Regions from separate parts of the Sporosarcina sp. Y352 genome, predicted to be linked through region 1. Evidence: riboswitches for the same ligand, from Rfam matches in the RefSeq annotation. Region 1 holds a riboswitch; the other holds the start of a gene.

Region 1 (8,108 bases):
ACTGCTTGCAACCGCGTAATCCCGCTCTGGCATACGTCCAGCTTCATAGCCAAGCCTTCCCGCTTCTATCGCCAGTTTCATCGCAAGGGCCATTTTGACAGGGTCCCCAGCTTCAGAAACCGCGGTGTTCAATAAAACCCCATCCGCGCCAAGCTCCATTGCATATGCCGCATCTTTTGGCGAACCGATTCCCGCATCGATAATAACGGGTACGTTGGATTGTTCAATGATGAAGGATAAGTTGAGTGGGTTTAAAATCCCGCGACCTGATCCAATCGGCGAAGCGCCTGGCATAATTGCATGGACGCCCATTTCACATAACCTGCGGGCAAGCACAACATCATCAGACGTGTATGGCAGGACGATGAAACCTTCATCCAACAGCATTTCCGTCGCGCGTAGCGTTTCAACAGGATCGGGTAGCAAAGACCGGTCACAGCCGATAATTTCAACTTTCACCATATCGCAAAGTCCCGACGCTTTCGCTAATTTCGCGATGCGTACAGCTTCTTCTGCTGTTTTAGCCCCGGCCGTGTTTGGCAACAATGTATATTTCGACAAGTCGAGTTGCTCCAAGAAATTCGGCTGTGACGGTTCAAATATATTCATGCGCCTCACTGCAAACGTCAGAATTTCCGATTCCGACACACGCACTGCTTCTTTTTGTACATCAAATGACGGATATTTTCCTGTCCCTAAAAGTAGTCTTGAGTTAAACGTTTTATTACCGATTGTCAGCATAATTATCCTCCTCCTACAAAGTGAATGATTTCAATTTGGTCCCGGTCGTTGATAGGCAAGTCATAGGCATCTTTCGCGAGAATGTCCCTGTTCAGTTCGACGATGACAATACGTTCCGCAAGTTCTAGGTGACGTAGCAGTTCCTCTATATTTCTAACCTCTGCCGGAATCTCATACCGGTTGCCGTTGAGTTCGATTGTTCGTTCCATGAAAAATCCCCCTTTTCGGATTGAATGCATCCATTCGCTCCGTGTTTATTTCATTTCCGGCGATCATATCGTAAATCATATTGGCCGTAGCGGGTGCCAATAAAATACCATTTCTGAAATGACCTGCCGCAATATACATATTTTCTTTCCCGGGAACCTGTCCGATATATGGCAAATCATCAACTGTTTTCGGACGCATGCCTGCCCATCTAGACAGGACAGGAAGCCGGGAAAGGCCGTGTATAAAACCTTCGGCAATGTCTTTTAGTGCCAGGTTTCCGGCATACGTCGTCTGTAAATCAAATTCATCTTGTTCCATCGTCGCCCCGACGACAAGTGTCCCATCCGGGCGGGGCACAATGTAACAGCCTTTATGGAAAAGTGTATAAGGCAATTGCATACCCATCGCATCGAGTTGCATGCATTGTCCTTTCACTGTAGTTATTTGAAGTGCGGGAATGAGCCTTGCACTCGCTGCTCCGCCTGCAATGACTACGTGTTTTGCAGTAATCATGGATGAACCATTAGTTATCTGATAGCCGTTATGCAAATCTTTGATGCTATCTGCATAGAAATGCTCTGAAACAACAACGCCCAATTTTTTAGCTGCTTCACAAAATGCGAGACAAGTTTTTTCAGGATGAACATGGACATCATCTTCAAATAGGTAAGCACCGAAAGCAGGAGATGCGACATATGGAATCCGTTCGCAAACTTGCACGGCTGAGAGATAGGCGGCATCATTCCAGCGGGATAAGGCAATCCGTTCTTCATCCGAACGGGCAAGTTGGATAATGCCTCCGGTCGTATAACCGATGTCACCGCCAAAATTACTAAGGAATTTCTTATACAGTGCTTGGCTATCACGCGCGAATGAATAAAACATATCATTCAGGTATTCAGAGTGTGCACCGAGCATACCTCCCGCCGCTCGGGTAGTACCCTGTGCAATTTCATTCTGTTCGAGAAGGTGTACGGACAAGCCTTCTTTCGCTAAGTAATAAGCGATGCTACAACCAATAATACCGCCGCCAATGATCGCTACATCAACGCTTTGCGACATAGCTTGCCTCCAGGTAAGCAATTGCTGCAACTTCGGGATTATCGCTTCCGAAAATCGACGACATTACCGCAACGCCTGAAACGCCGCCTTGGTTCAATTGTGAGAGATGGTGCGGTTGTATACCGCCGATTGCATAGACCGGAATCGGAAGTGAAGCAGTCATTTGAAAAAGTTCGATCGTTCCGCGCGGAATCAAACCTTCTTTTGAACCCGTTTTGAACAAATGACCATATAATAGCCAATCAGCACCGGCTTCATATGCGGCTTTTGCTTCCGCCAGTGAATGGACGGATTTGCCGAATGAAAGGTCAGGGAAGTCAGTTTTGGCGGCTGATAGTGGTATATGTCCGGGGAGCTGCACTTTTTTCAGCCCCATATTCGAAGCGATTTCCATCGAACTGTGGACGATGATTTTAGTGCCGTCGAATCCATTGAATGTTAATTGTTGAATCAAATCAATCACTTCCGAATCCGATTTTGACTTTTCACGTAAGATGACAGCGTCGATAGCCGATTCGATTTTTAATAGTGTATTGACCAATTGCGTATTATCCATCCGGTCATTTGTTACGGCGATCACTTTCATCAAATTCCTCCTTTTCGAAAGATATATACGAGTGCAATAAAGAATCCCATTTAATTCGCTTTGGAGTACGGATTATATATCGCTTGGCGCTCTGGGGATGCCTCTGGCCGTGAGCCTGGATAAGCGCTTCGCATCCAGGCTCACGGCTTCGGCTACCCCTTTGCCGCGCCTTCACTGGAGTGTCCATTATTGAGAGAGATTTAATTCAGAGTGTACATTTTATAACGCTTGGCGCTCTGGGGATGCCTCTGGCCCTGAGCCTGGATTAGCGATTCGCATCCACAAAGAGCGCCACGTCGCTGGATTGACTTATGCCTGTCGGGACTAAACGGCGCCTTGCGCTTTTCTGAATACAAAAAAACCACTTTCCTGGTATGGAAAGTGGTCTGTCATTGGCATTTGAATGCACTGAAAAGAAGACACGCCACTTCCCTACGCAGGTACAAACCCGTTCAGGTGATAAGGGTAGCGGAGTGGAACTCGTTTCTCAGTCCTTTAAAAGGATTCCCCTAATGGTCGAATATGTTATGAAATTGTCAATCTAAGAGTAGCATAGCATGACACTTGAAGGAATGAAAGAGCGAATAATTAAAATTAGTCGTCTAAGTGGACGTTGTGATGTACTTGTTGAACATCTTCTAAATCATCCAATGTATCAATCATTTTTTCGAATTGTACTAGTGCTTCTGGTGAAAGTGTCAAATCATTTTGTGCAAGCATTGTTATTTCCGCAACGGTAAACTCTGTAATACCGGCACTTTTAAGAGCTTCCTGAACAGCATGGAATTGGTCGGGAGCTGCATATATAATGACGGATTCATCCTCATCCAAGATATCACGCACTTCGACATCGGCATCCATTAACAGTTCGAGAATGTCATCCGCCGATTTACCTTCAAGTCCGATAACGGCTGTCGCTTCGAACATATAGGCAACTGACCCGCTAACGCCCATGTTTCCGCCATTTTTACCGAAAGCAGCACGCACTTCCGATGCGGTGCGATTGACGTTGTTTGTCAGTGTGTCAACAATAACCATTGAACCATTCGGTCCGAACCCTTCATAACGAAGTTCGTCAAAGTTTTCTTCTGAACCGCCTTTAGCTTTTTCAATCGCGCGGTCAATAATCGCCTTTGGGACACTATATGTTTTCGCGCGTTCTACTACAAATTTAAGCGCTTGATTCAATTCTGGGTCAGGCTCGCCTTGCTTAGCCACTACATAGATTTCACGCCCGAACTTCGCGTAAATACGGCTTGTATCTGCATCTCTTGACGCTTTCTTCTCTTTGATATTATTCCATTTACGACCCATAAAGTTCCACTCACTTTCGAATGTGCATTGAATTACTAGAATAAGTATACAACAAATAGGGATATATAGACGAGTGGGAATTTTAAAAAGTGGGCTGTATGGGGAAGAAACTTTGCAGGCAGTCGATCAGTTACCATAAACCGTCGAACAGTATCCACGATTAGGCTAGCAAAAGTGCATCCAAGTCTATAGCACGAGGCGTTTGGTGGGATGAAACCATGACCTATCTCACGATAATAAAAAAATTATTGTTTCTTATTGTAAAAGTGACTTATACTAATGATGGAACTACATTTTCTTATGGAAGGAAACGTGGACATGAAACTTATTTATAAAGGGAAAACCAAAGATGTATACGAATTGGATGGCAGCAATGTCCTGCTGAAATTTAAAGATGATGTTACTGGAGAAGACGGAGTTTTTGATCCGGGCGCTAACACAGTTGGGTTGACGATTGAAGGTGCGGGTCAATCCGGGCTGCGCATGACCAAATTCTTTTTTGAGAAAATGGCTGAGAAAGACATTCCGACACATTACGTCGATGCCGATATCGATGAAGTGACTCTGACGGTTAGATCCGCCAAAGTTTTCGGACAAGGTCTTGAAGTCATTTGTAGATACCGTGCAGTCGGAAGTTTCTTACGCAGATACGGCGCGTATTGCGAAGAAGGACAGCCTTTGGACGCATTCGTTGAAGTAACGCTCAAAGATGATGATCGTAACGATCCGCCGATTAACAAAGATGCACTCGCGCAACTTGGATTATTGACAGCGGAGGAATATATTACACTTGAGGCATTGACGAAAGAAATTTCAGACGTAGTCAAAGCTGAACTTGCAGTGAAAGATCTGGATCTGTACGACATTAAACTTGAATTCGGACGCGACAGTGAAACAGGCAACATCATGCTGATCGACGAAATTTCAGGCGGCAATATGCGTGTCTACAAGGATGGTATTTATATCACACCGATGGATCTAGAAAAACTCATACTCGCGTAAATGAAAATCGCTGACAACTCCATGGAAATGGGCTGTCAGCGGTTTTTTTGTGAAATCAAATAAGTGTACTTTATGAGTACTGTAAGATAAAGTTTGATAAAGAGGACAATATATATCTACATTAGATAATAAAAGAGGCGAACTTTATGCAAATGAAAACTGGCGTTGAGCAATCTGTTTATGCGATTCTGATGTTAAATATGCTGCCGGATAGGGCAGTCCTACCAGGAGAAGCGATTAGTCAGCAACTGGGAACCTCACCAACGTATTTTCAGAAAATGTTGAGAAAACTGGTCAGTGCAGACTTGATTACCTCCGTGCCGGGTGTAAAAGGCGGTTTCAAATTAAAGAAAAAGCCTGAAGAGATTCGAGTATATGATATTTATTTAGCTATTGAAGGGCAGCAATCCTTGTATTCTGCGAGCGGTATCCTTGACGACATGCTTGATTTGGAAAAAGAAGATAGATGCTGTTTGTTAACGGATTTAATGGAAGAGGCTGAATCGGTTTGGAAATCTGTACTGAAGCGTGAAACAATCGCATCCCTGTCAGAGGGAATTCAGACAGAGCGCTTTCAACAGAACGTGGATTCACTACAAGAATTGATTCGCGAAAAAATGGTCTTGTAAGAGCAAGGAAAAGAGGGAGAAAAAATGATTAAAGGTTTAAATCGCATTAATGAGCTAGCTAAAAAACAACGCGAAGAAGGTTTGACAAACGCTGAAATGGTCGAACAAATAGTATTGCAACAAGACTATTTGCGAGAAATTCGTGGTCAAGTTCTCAACACCGTTTCGGGCATTACTGTAATCGATCCACTTGGAGAGGACGTTACACCTGAAAAGATTCGTCAACAAAGAAAAAGAGATGGAGAAGGGACGATAAAGATATGAGATTAAGCATACTCGATCAAGCTCCTATAACGAGCGGTAATACTGCGCCTGGTGCTTTGAAAAATGCAGAAGAGCTGGCAATCTTGGGAGATGAATTAGGCTATCACCGTATGTGGATGGCAGAACACCACGGTACAAAAGCATTTGCAAGCTCAGCACCTGAAGTAACGGCAGCTCATTTGGCCGCTAAAACGAAAAAAATTCGTATCGGTACAGGCGGTGTGATGATGATGCATTACTCACCGTTGAAACTCGCTGAAGTATATAAAACACTAAGTGCTCTTTCACCAGGAAGGATTGACTTTGGTGTCGGTCGTGCGGCTGGAGGCGATAACCATTCTATCTATGCGTTATCCGAAGGGCGCCAGCCGATGGTCAACGATATGTATGAAAAGTTTGAGACAGCACTGCAATTGATCAACGATGAAGTGCCTGAAAATAACTTATACAATAAAACAATTGCAACACCCTCTCACGTTGTTTTACCGGAAGCTTGGCTACTTGGTTCGAGTGGCAATAGTGCCGTTCAGGCAGGACGAATGGGTGTAGGGTATTCATTTGCACAATTTTTCAATGGCGGCATGACGAAAGAAATTTTGGATGCTTATAAAAATAACTTTGAGCCATCGGTATTCCTGGAGAAACCAGAAATCAATGTATCCTATATGGTAACGGTAGCTGAAACGAAAGAAGAAGCGGAGTTCGAAGCAGTCCCTCAGGACATTTCACGCTTATTGCTGAGGAGGGGGCACTTGGGGCAAGCATTAACGCCTGAAGCAGCTCAAAATTATCCGTTAACAGAAATGGACCGCATGACGATTAAAGAGAATCGCAGTATTCATTTAGTGGGAACCGCAAAAGAAGTAGCACTGCGATTGCAGGAAGAGCAAGAAACTTACGGATTTGATGAAGCGATGATTTGTAGCATTCCCCACTCGCAAGAGAAGCGTTTAAATGTGTATCGTTTATTGGCGAAAGAACTAATTTAAGTTTGATGAGCGCTGTTAATTCCATTGATTGGAGTTAGCAGCGTTTTGATATGTATAGAATTTCAACTGGAAGCCATCCTCCTTAAGAAGAGATAATAGGGAGGAATCGTATTGAAACGAAAATTAGGAATATCCTTAATGCTGTGTGCTTTAGTAGTTGTAGGTGGCTGCGGTGGAGGTGGTTCGAAATTACAAGTCAGTGGAGAGGTCGTCCAATCGTTGAAAGCACCAATTCTGGATACACAAGGTAAAGAAATTGGTGAAGCCACCTTTGTTGAAGGAGATGGCGGTGTGACGATCAATATTCAGGCAGAGGGGCTGTCTCCCGGCATGCACGGCATCCATATACATGAAACAGCGGTATGTACTACGCCTGATTTTAAATCGGCTGGAGCTCACTTTAATCCAGAGGAAAAAGAACACGGATTTGATAATCCAAAAGGGTTTCATCTAGGTGATTTACCAAACCTTGAAGTTGATGCGCAAGGTAAAGCGGTCGCCGAAGTGACATCAGCCTTTGTAACATTAAAGCCTGATTTAGATAATACCCTTCTAGATAGCGATGGCAGTGCGCTTGTCATCCATGAAAAAGCAGATGACTATAAAACGGATCCAGCGGGTAATTCAGGTGACCGAATTGCTTGTGCTGCGATTGGGAAGAAATAAGGTGAGAAGTGTGGAGCGTTGAATTCAAGGCGATCCCCTAGATAGTCATGTAACTCCTAAGAAAAAAACCGGCTGATGCATCAGCCGGTTTTTAAAATTAAAGTTTAATATGACTATTATGCACTCAGCTTCATGGTTGTGAAAACGTTGATAAGCGGTTGCTTGTCCCGTTTTAAGTGTAATGTTCCGCTCAAAAAAATTCCGAGGGGAAACATGTTTTAAAAAGAAACTCAAATTGCCATGGAAGTCACTATGACAAGAATATCATCATGTTTTTCAATTTTTGGATTGTCCACATTTATTACTTTAATGTCTCTAGCCCCTTGAAATGTAACAGCTCTCATTCAACTTCCCCTCCGTGTACATGTTAGTCAATCCCTTTAATCAGTAATGGCATTATTTAAGCAAGAAGTTTTCTGTGTAATAAGGTTGCAGTTTATCATTGAACGAAACACCCGTACCAAGATGGCTGTAGGTGTCGAGCAGAATGTTTTCACGATGACCGGCAGAATTCATGAGACCTTCATGTGCAAAGATGCTGCTGGATTGACCGTAAGCAAGATTTTCACCTGCTCCACGGAATTTGACGCCGTCGTCTTCCATCCTGTCAAACGGGGACTTGCCTTGTTTGTTATCGTGACTGAA
Region 2 (8,108 bases), 140 kb from region 1:
ATGAACTACACCACCTAATATTTGGAGTGTAGTTCATCGAAGGTCGGCTTTTTGTATTATGCGTTCATGCTTTTCATTGCTTCTCCAACTTGCACCGTTCGTCTCGCTTGATGAGCAACTGCCGCTTTGATCGCCGCTTCGCCATCCACCATTTTTCCGTCTTGGTCGACGGTTACGCTTGTTCCATATGGGTTTCCGCCAGCTCCGTAGGCAACTGCATCCGTGTAACCAGGCGCCGCAACAATTGCTCCCCAGTGGTACATCGTCGTGTATAGTGACAGAATTGTCGCCTCCTGGCCACCGTGCGGGTTTTGTGCGGAAGACATTGCGCTTACTGCTTTATTGGCAAGCTTGCCTTGTGCCCACAAACCGCCTGTCGTATCGAAGAAGTTCTTCATTTGACCCGGCATGTTACCGAAACGTGTCGGTACGCTAAAAATAATTGCATCCGCCCAGGCAAGGTCTTCTGGCGTAGCTACTGGAACGTCTTTTGTCGCTTCAACATGCGCTTTCCACCCAGGATTTGAATCGATTACGGCTTGTGGCGCTGTCTCCGGAGCTTTTATCACTTTCACTTCAGATCCTGCTTCTTTTGCTGCTTCTGCTGCCCATTGCGCCAATTGGTAGTTCGTACCACCCATGCTATAGTATACGATTGCCGTTTTCGTCATAGTTACCGTCTCCTCTGTCGTTGTTGTAGTTGGATTTTCGAATAACATGTCTAAAAAACCCATTTCAAAAGCCTCATTTCATTTGCACAAAAGCTCTTTTATACCATTCCACCGCTGCATCCACTTCTGTGTGCGTCAGCGAATGGTCGTTCATCTCCCAATGGACTTCCGTCGCTGCACCCGCTCCCGCCAACAGTTCATCCAGTTCTTCTGATTCCTTTGCAGGACAAATCGGATCGTTTTTTCCGGCGGTGATGAATACCGGAATGCCAGTTAAGTCAGGCAAATTAATGCCCCGTCTCGGAACCATCGGGTGGTGAAGAATTGCACCTCTCAAAGAATCGGCATAATGGAACAGCAGGCTTGCCGCGATGTTTGCTCCATTCGAATAACCAACTGCGATGACATTTAACCTATCAAAACCATTTTCCTTTGCAGCTTTGTCAATAAAATCATGCAATTCATTCGTACGGTAGATTAAATCTTGCTCATCAAATACACCTTCTGCTAACCTACGGAAGAAACGGGGCATGCCGTTTTCAAGGACATTCCCTCGAACGCCAAGTACCCCTGCATTCGGGTCGATCGACTCTGCAAGTCCGAGTAAATTCTGTTCCGTACCTCCCGTGCCGTGCAACAAAAGCAGGACTGGTTTAGATGAATCTTCCCCAGGCTTATAGATATGCTTCAAAATCCACCACTCCTTCCACCATGTACACCGCTGATTTTCAAGCATAAAAAAACAGGAAAGCCTATTAAGCTTTCCCGTCCACTTGTTTTCTATTCAGCTGAATTCTTACAGTACCTTACTCAAAAATGCTTGCGTCCTTACTTCTTGAGGGTTTCCGAAAATTTCTTCAGGTATATTTTCTTCTACGATATAACCGCCGTCCATGAAAATGACACGATCTCCTACTTCACGCGCAAAGCCCATCTCATGCGTTACAACAATCATCGTCATACCTTCCAAAGCAAGTTGTTTCATAACTGCGAGTACGTCGCCAACCACTTCAGGATCGAGCGCAGACGTTGGTTCATCGAACAGCATGATTTTGGGATCCATTGCAAGCGCCCTAGCAATTGCCACACGTTGCTTTTGACCACCTGAAAGCTCACCTGGATACGTCTGCGCCTTATCGGACAGACCAACTTTCGCCAATAACTCTAATGCTTTCTTTTCAATCGATTTCTTATCACCTTTACCCAGTTTCATGGGGGCAAGCATGATATTTTGAAGCGTTGTCATATGAGGGAACAAGTTAAATTGCTGGAATACCATACCGACGTTTTCACGTATTTTATTGATATCTTGCTTCGAATCTGTGATATCTAATCCATCAATGACAACACGACCCGCAGTGATGTCTTCCAGACGATTCAAACAGCGTAAAAATGTACTTTTTCCAGAACCAGAAGGACCGATAACGCAGACCACTTCACGTTCCTTTATCTCAACATTGATATCTTTCAGTACTTCAAGGTCACCGAATGATTTCTTTAAGTTTGTTACTTGGATAATAGTCATCTAAGCACAAACCTCCTTTCGAAGAAGCTGGCAAGCAGCGACAACAGATAGATGATGATGAAGTATATGATACCAACTGTCAGCCAGATTTCAAAGTGCATAAACGTAGCACTTGCCTGTACTTTCCCTTTCTGTACAATATCCGCAATTCCTATAATGGACAGAAGTGAAGTATCTTTGAAACTGATAATAGACTGGTTCGTAATTGTCGGCAACATTCTTCTGAAAGCTTGCGGTAACACAACAGAACGCATCGTTTGCGTTTGTGTGAGACCGAGAGACCTTGCTGCTTCCGTCTGCCCTTTGTCGATCGACTGAATGCCCGCACGAATAATTTCAGAGAAATAGGCACCGGCATTCAATGCGACAGTCAAAATACCAGCAACCGTTCTGTCCAACGAAATAAATTCAAGTGAATTTAATCCAAAGTAAATAAAGAACAATTGAACAATAAATGGTGTACCACGGATTATGTCCACAAATGCCTTCGAAATCCAGTTTAATGGCTTAATAGGCGTCAGTCGCATTAAAGCTGTTACCAATCCAATCAAAAATCCAATAATAATTGAAAAGAAAAAGATGTAAACGGTAACTTTCAGTCCTTCAATTAAATATGGCAATGCAGCAATTATCGTCTCCATTTAGTCATCTCCTTTAAGAAAAAAAATATAGCGCAAGGAACACGCTATACTTTAAAAGTCTATTTTTTATTCCCCAAGATACTTGTCTAGAATTTTGTCATATTCGCCGCTGTCACGAAGGTCTTGCAGTCCTTCGTTAATTTTCTTAAGAACATCTGCTTGTTCTCCTTTAAGGACAGCAATTCCATATTGGTCTCCATTCAAACGTTCGCCGACAGTTTGTAAGCCAAGACTGTTTTGGGAAATTGCATAAGCAATTACTGGATAGTCTTCAATCAATGCATCTGCATTGCCGTTTTGAACTTCTTGGAACATAGAGGGGCTATCATCGAATAGAACGAGTTTGTAGCCATATTCACCTTCATTTTCCTGTGCAAATTTAGCGCCAGTTGTTCCGTTCTTCGCTGCGATTGTCTTACCTTTCATATCTTCAATCCCTTTAACATCTGTTGTTTTTTCATCAACAACGAGTATAAGACCTGCTTCAAAGTAAGCGTCAGAGAAATCTACTACCTGTTTACGCTCGTCAGTAATACTCATTCCAGCGATTGCGATATCAAGTTGGTCTGCTTGCATTGCCGGAATAATTCCGCCAAAATCCATTGCATCGAATTCAATTTCAAATCCTTGGTTTTTTGCGATTGCTGTAATAATGTCGATATCGATTCCTGTATATTCTCCGTCCACTTCGAACTCAAATGGTGGATATGTTGTATCTATTCCAACCTTATAAACTTCCTTGCTGTCCCCAGAATCCGAGCTGCCCCCAGTGCTTTCCTCTTTATCCGTTCCGCATGCTGCAATAACTAGGATAATAGATAGTAGCAAAGTGATAATACCAAACTTTTTCATACTAATTCCCCCTCTTTGGTAATTTCATAATCTAACATATCACAATAGTCCCACATCGTTAAGTCTATTTTTGCGTTTCGACCTAAGTTTCGGTTCCTGAAAGATTGAGTCAACTGTGCAAAATTAAATATAAACACTGAACTCTTCCTATCTTAACAAGCGGAAAGAGTTCAGTGTTTACTATTCAAAATTAGATATTCGCCAGTATTGCCATGCTGTTACACCCGACATCCAAGCAAGACCTTTACTCTCGGCCTGATGAATCGGTTCCCACGTTTCTCCTTCACCGCGAATCAAATAGATTTCATGATTGGGTGCCTGATCGTGATAGCCACACAAGTCATACATACCATCCCGCCGCATAACGGCACGTACTTCATAATCGATATCAGGAGCTGTCGTTAAAGGATTGCCTACAGCATGGGTAAGATGGAATCCGGACTCGCCTTTCTTGTGGTCTGTACGCTCCAATGAAATCCCTTCGCTTGACGCTGTTTCCTGTTCTCGAAAGCGCTTCAAAACAGAATAAGCAACCGAAGGACCCACATCCCTCGTGAACGTTAGCGGAGAGTCCTTGAGATTGTACTCGAGGTCGATGTCCACACGGGTACGATAGCTTTCCCCATTTGGGTCAAACCCTCTGTCATCCCCCTTGAAATACCGATTCCGTGATAAGAGGTTTGGATTCATCACCCATTCGTCTTCCAGAAAAGTCGTATATCTAAAATGCCACTTATCCGCGTTTGGCAACTGCACTCGATCTTGGACGGGGAGTAGCAGCTTGTTCGCCTCGCCTATTACTTTTACTACCGAAAACCTTTCAACCGCCGCTTCTTCCTTCGACGACTTCGGATTCACTAACCCGAAAGTAGAGGAAACAACGGACTGAAAGACATTAAACCGTTCCTCCGATTTCACGAGTGGTCGCTTGGACTCGATGGAATATACATAAACTTCATCCAACGAAAAGTCCCGGTCGATGTAGCGATTTCCATTTACCGTCGCCATGTATGTTCCATTTCGGTAAACGTCATATTCGTCTACATCTTTAATTCTTTCCCAAGACAGCGCAATTTGTGTTTTTGCAACGATGGTTGTCATAATAAGGAATTGGAGTGGATTTTCTAGTTCCTTCTCTTCAGCAAAAGCAGGCGTTTGCAATACAATAACGTCGACAACATTTCCATCTTCGACTCGTTCAATGGAATAATTATATAGTTTGCCATGTTTGAAATCACCGTCGCTGAATTCAGGCACGGTTCCTTCATATAAATGGCATCCGTCTTTATAGACATTATAGGTCCCACCTACATCATTCCATGTGAAATAAATCAAATCTGGCTTATGCAACACGGATTGTATTTCAAATGCTTTCTTTTTCATAAACACGCCTCCGTCCTATTCAGAAGTGTGGTGTATTTTACGCATGATTAAACATCACATTTCGATGCCAGTTAATGAAATAAGCACTGCCCCTTTCATTCGACTTGCCGCTTCCGCAGGATCTTCTTCTCCCGAAATCGCAGAAATTACTGCTACACCGGACGCTCCCGCCTTAATAACTGCACCCGCCTTACGTTCTGTAATACCGCCAATACCAACGATAGGTAACCCAGGCAAAAGAGATGCTACTTCACTTACCATTTCAATCCCAATGGTAGGTTGCGCATCACTTTTCGACGTCGTTTCATAAACAGGACCAAGACCAATGTAATTTGCCCCCGCATCAGATGCGGCTAGCGCCTCCTCCACATTATGGGTAGAAACACCGATAAGCATGCCTGTGCCGACCCTCTTGCGCACAGCAATAATTTCTCCGTCTTCCTGTCCAAGATGGACACCATCCGCCTCTATCTCAATTGCCAGATCCAAATCATCATTGACGATGAACGGCACATTATATTGTCCGCACAATTGCTTACACGAGATAGCAAAAGACTTCAGTTTTTCACCTTGTAAAGCACCATGCCCCTTTTCACGTAACTGAAAACATGTGATACCACCTTTTAGCGCCTCTTCCAATACGAACAGTGGGTCGAGTCCTGCCAAATTCGTAGTTCCCATGATGAAATAGAGATTTACAGTCCGCTTATCCATTCACTACAACCCCTTCAAGTATCTTTTTTTCACGTCGCCCATACGCCCAGTGATTCGTAGGGCCGTGACCTCCACCAATTCCTAGTCCATCTTCAATAGCCGCGTGGATGAAACATTTCGCAGAAACCACCGCCTTCGCAGCGGGCTCCCCATTTGCGAGAAAAGCTGTCAGTGCGGCAGAATAGGTGCACCCCGTTCCGTGCGTATCTTTCGTATCTACCCAAGGCGAGCGAACTGAAAATCGTTCTCCCCCCGCACCCATGAACAAATCTTCCGCGAATAACGCTTCTTTACGGTGCCCCCCTTTAATGAGGACTGCACGAGCACCCAAAGCCAATATGCGTTTCGCCGCTTCTTCCATATCCGCATCAGACTTTATCTCCATTCCCGCAATTACTTCCGCTTCCGGGATATTCGGCGTTACAATGGCCGCAAGCGGTACCAGAACGGTTTTTAACGCAATAACCGCTTCATCTTTTAATAATGAAGCACCGCCTTTTGCAATCATCACCGGGTCGATAACCAGCGGAATTCTATTCAAACGAAGAGCATCTGCCACTGTATGAATTATTTCTGAAGAAAATAACATTCCCGTCTTAATGGCTGTGACTTCGAAGTCTTCCATTACCGCCTTTATTTGCGCTTCAATGATGTTCAATTCAATTGGTTGAATCGCCGAAACGCCAAAAGTGTTTTGCGCGGTAACTGCTGTCAGTGCTGACGTACCGAAAACACCCAATTCATGAAACGTCTTCAAGTCCGCTTGAATACCCGCACCGCCACCACTATCCGATCCCGCAATTGTCAATGCCACTTGTACCATTCAATTCGCCATCCTTTTATATATATTAAAAAGCCGCTTTCCGATGACGTTAGGAAGCGGCTGGCCATTTAAATGGTGCTAAAAGGCGTACCCACTTTCCTACGCCGGTATAATCCGGATCAGGTTCCAAGGGTCCGCGCATCCATGCACGTCTCAGCCTTAAAAAAGGCTCCCCCAGTGGTTGTTGAACTATTTAGCTTTGTATTTAGTGTACCATACCTGACCTAAGAAGACTGATAAGTATATTATTTCGGAGCGTGTTTACTTCTTTAATAGACCAGGAGGCGTATAATTAAAAATACAATATCGAAAGAAGGCGCATTTGTATGCATAAAGCAGACAGCAGACCGAATAATCCCGACCGATCCATGTGGTTCAGTTTTTTGGGGGCACTCGTTATTATCGCACTAGTCATTGTTACTAGTCTTACAGTGGGTTAACATATCAAACTACCAAACAGGCCAAGACTCCATCGGCCTGTTTTTTCATTGCTGGACAGGACATAGTGCGCCGCTTCGCAGTCTTGTCATGTGCTTGTCGCGTCTTGCAGGCGACCTCCGCTTTTGTTACTCCAAAGTCGTTCCACGGTTGTGGATTCGTCATTAATGTGAACGACGTAGACATCTGGATTGGTTAGTGCTTGCCACTTTTCAAAACCAAAGTGTTCATCATGGCATCTTAACAACAATGCCATCAAATTCCCGTGCGTTACAAGCACCGTTTTTGATTCCTCACCTAGTTCATCAATTACATCGCATATCCGCGACATAGCCTCTCTTGAAGATTCCCCATTATCATATTTTAGGTGAAGGTCCAAAAAGGTATCCTCGAGTTTTATCAACCAATCCCTAAACGCAGTCGAACTCAACACCCTCTCCTTCAGTCTGCTATCAACCTCGACATACAAACCTTTCTTTTCCATTAGAGGCTTGGCTGTTTCACGTGCACGCTTAAATGGGCTCGTAATAATCCGATCCACTTCAATTTCATCGAAGAAGTCTGCAAGATGCCCCGCTTGTAATATGCCCTCTGCAGTCAAATCCGCCTCCGGTTCCTGCCCTTCGGCTGAGCAATGGCGCACAACATATATCGTTTTCCCCATTTCTGATTCCCCCCTTACATACTATTCTATTTTCCCTCGTAGTCTGAAAAGGAAACATTTCAGGTATCATGCAATTACAAAACGACTCATTTAGCTAGCAAAGCAGATATGTAGACAAATAAGTTTAAAGGGCTTAAGCTTAAATTACCTTGAATTCAAGATAGCACCTCTTATATAACTTTCTTGGAACCACTTTCCAATTAATTATTTTGGATTCTAGCTTTAGGTGACTATACAATTCATTTACATCATAGAAGGACTTTCAATTTAAATTAAGTTGGAGATACTATATTTAAATTGAACTTTTCACTTCTCAGAGAATTACATAAGTCCCGTCATGGCGAAGTACGCATCAAATTAAGAACGGAATGGTAGCACAGTAAATTCAAATTGGTTG

The links. Region 1 has a riboswitch for thiamine pyrophosphate ahead of AC1TO6_RS10255 (thiamine phosphate synthase). Riboswitches for the same ligand answer to the same signal wherever they lie in the genome.
Positions count from the first base shown of each region.
Region 2: it holds a riboswitch for thiamine pyrophosphate, as region 1 does, so the genes downstream of both, thiD (bifunctional hydroxymethylpyrimidine kinase/phosphomethylpyrimidine kinase) here and AC1TO6_RS10255 (thiamine phosphate synthase) in region 1, are expected to answer to the same signal.

Region 1 covers NZ_JBXCJE010000005.1:99,101-107,208, reverse strand. Annotated here, with positions in the region: gene AC1TO6_RS10270 (thiazole synthase) at 1-747, opposite strand, end outside; gene thiS (sulfur carrier protein ThiS) at 744-950, opposite strand; gene thiO (glycine oxidase ThiO) at 913-2,013, opposite strand; gene AC1TO6_RS10255 (thiamine phosphate synthase) at 1,997-2,599, opposite strand; TPP riboswitch at 3,012-3,120, opposite strand; gene AC1TO6_RS10250 (YebC/PmpR family DNA-binding transcriptional regulator) at 3,194-3,913, opposite strand; gene AC1TO6_RS10245 (phosphoribosylaminoimidazolesuccinocarboxamide synthase) at 4,232-4,915, shown strand; gene AC1TO6_RS10240 (RrF2 family transcriptional regulator) at 5,062-5,544, shown strand; gene AC1TO6_RS10235 (DUF896 domain-containing protein) at 5,569-5,808, shown strand; gene AC1TO6_RS10230 (LLM class flavin-dependent oxidoreductase) at 5,805-6,797, shown strand; gene AC1TO6_RS10225 (superoxide dismutase family protein) at 6,909-7,463, shown strand; gene AC1TO6_RS10220 (CAP domain-containing protein) at 7,860-8,108, opposite strand, start outside.
Region 2 covers NZ_JBXCJE010000005.1:241,225-249,332, forward strand. Annotated here, with positions in the region: gene wrbA (NAD(P)H:quinone oxidoreductase) at 57-734, opposite strand; gene AC1TO6_RS11050 (alpha/beta hydrolase) at 745-1,362, opposite strand; gene AC1TO6_RS11055 (amino acid ABC transporter ATP-binding protein) at 1,468-2,196, opposite strand; gene AC1TO6_RS11060 (amino acid ABC transporter permease) at 2,193-2,837, opposite strand; gene AC1TO6_RS11065 (transporter substrate-binding domain-containing protein) at 2,904-3,689, opposite strand; gene AC1TO6_RS11070 (DUF3238 domain-containing protein) at 3,870-5,072, opposite strand; gene thiE (thiamine phosphate synthase) at 5,127-5,786, opposite strand; gene thiD (bifunctional hydroxymethylpyrimidine kinase/phosphomethylpyrimidine kinase) at 5,779-6,609, opposite strand; TPP riboswitch at 6,689-6,795, opposite strand; gene AC1TO6_RS11085 (histidine phosphatase family protein) at 7,136-7,711, opposite strand.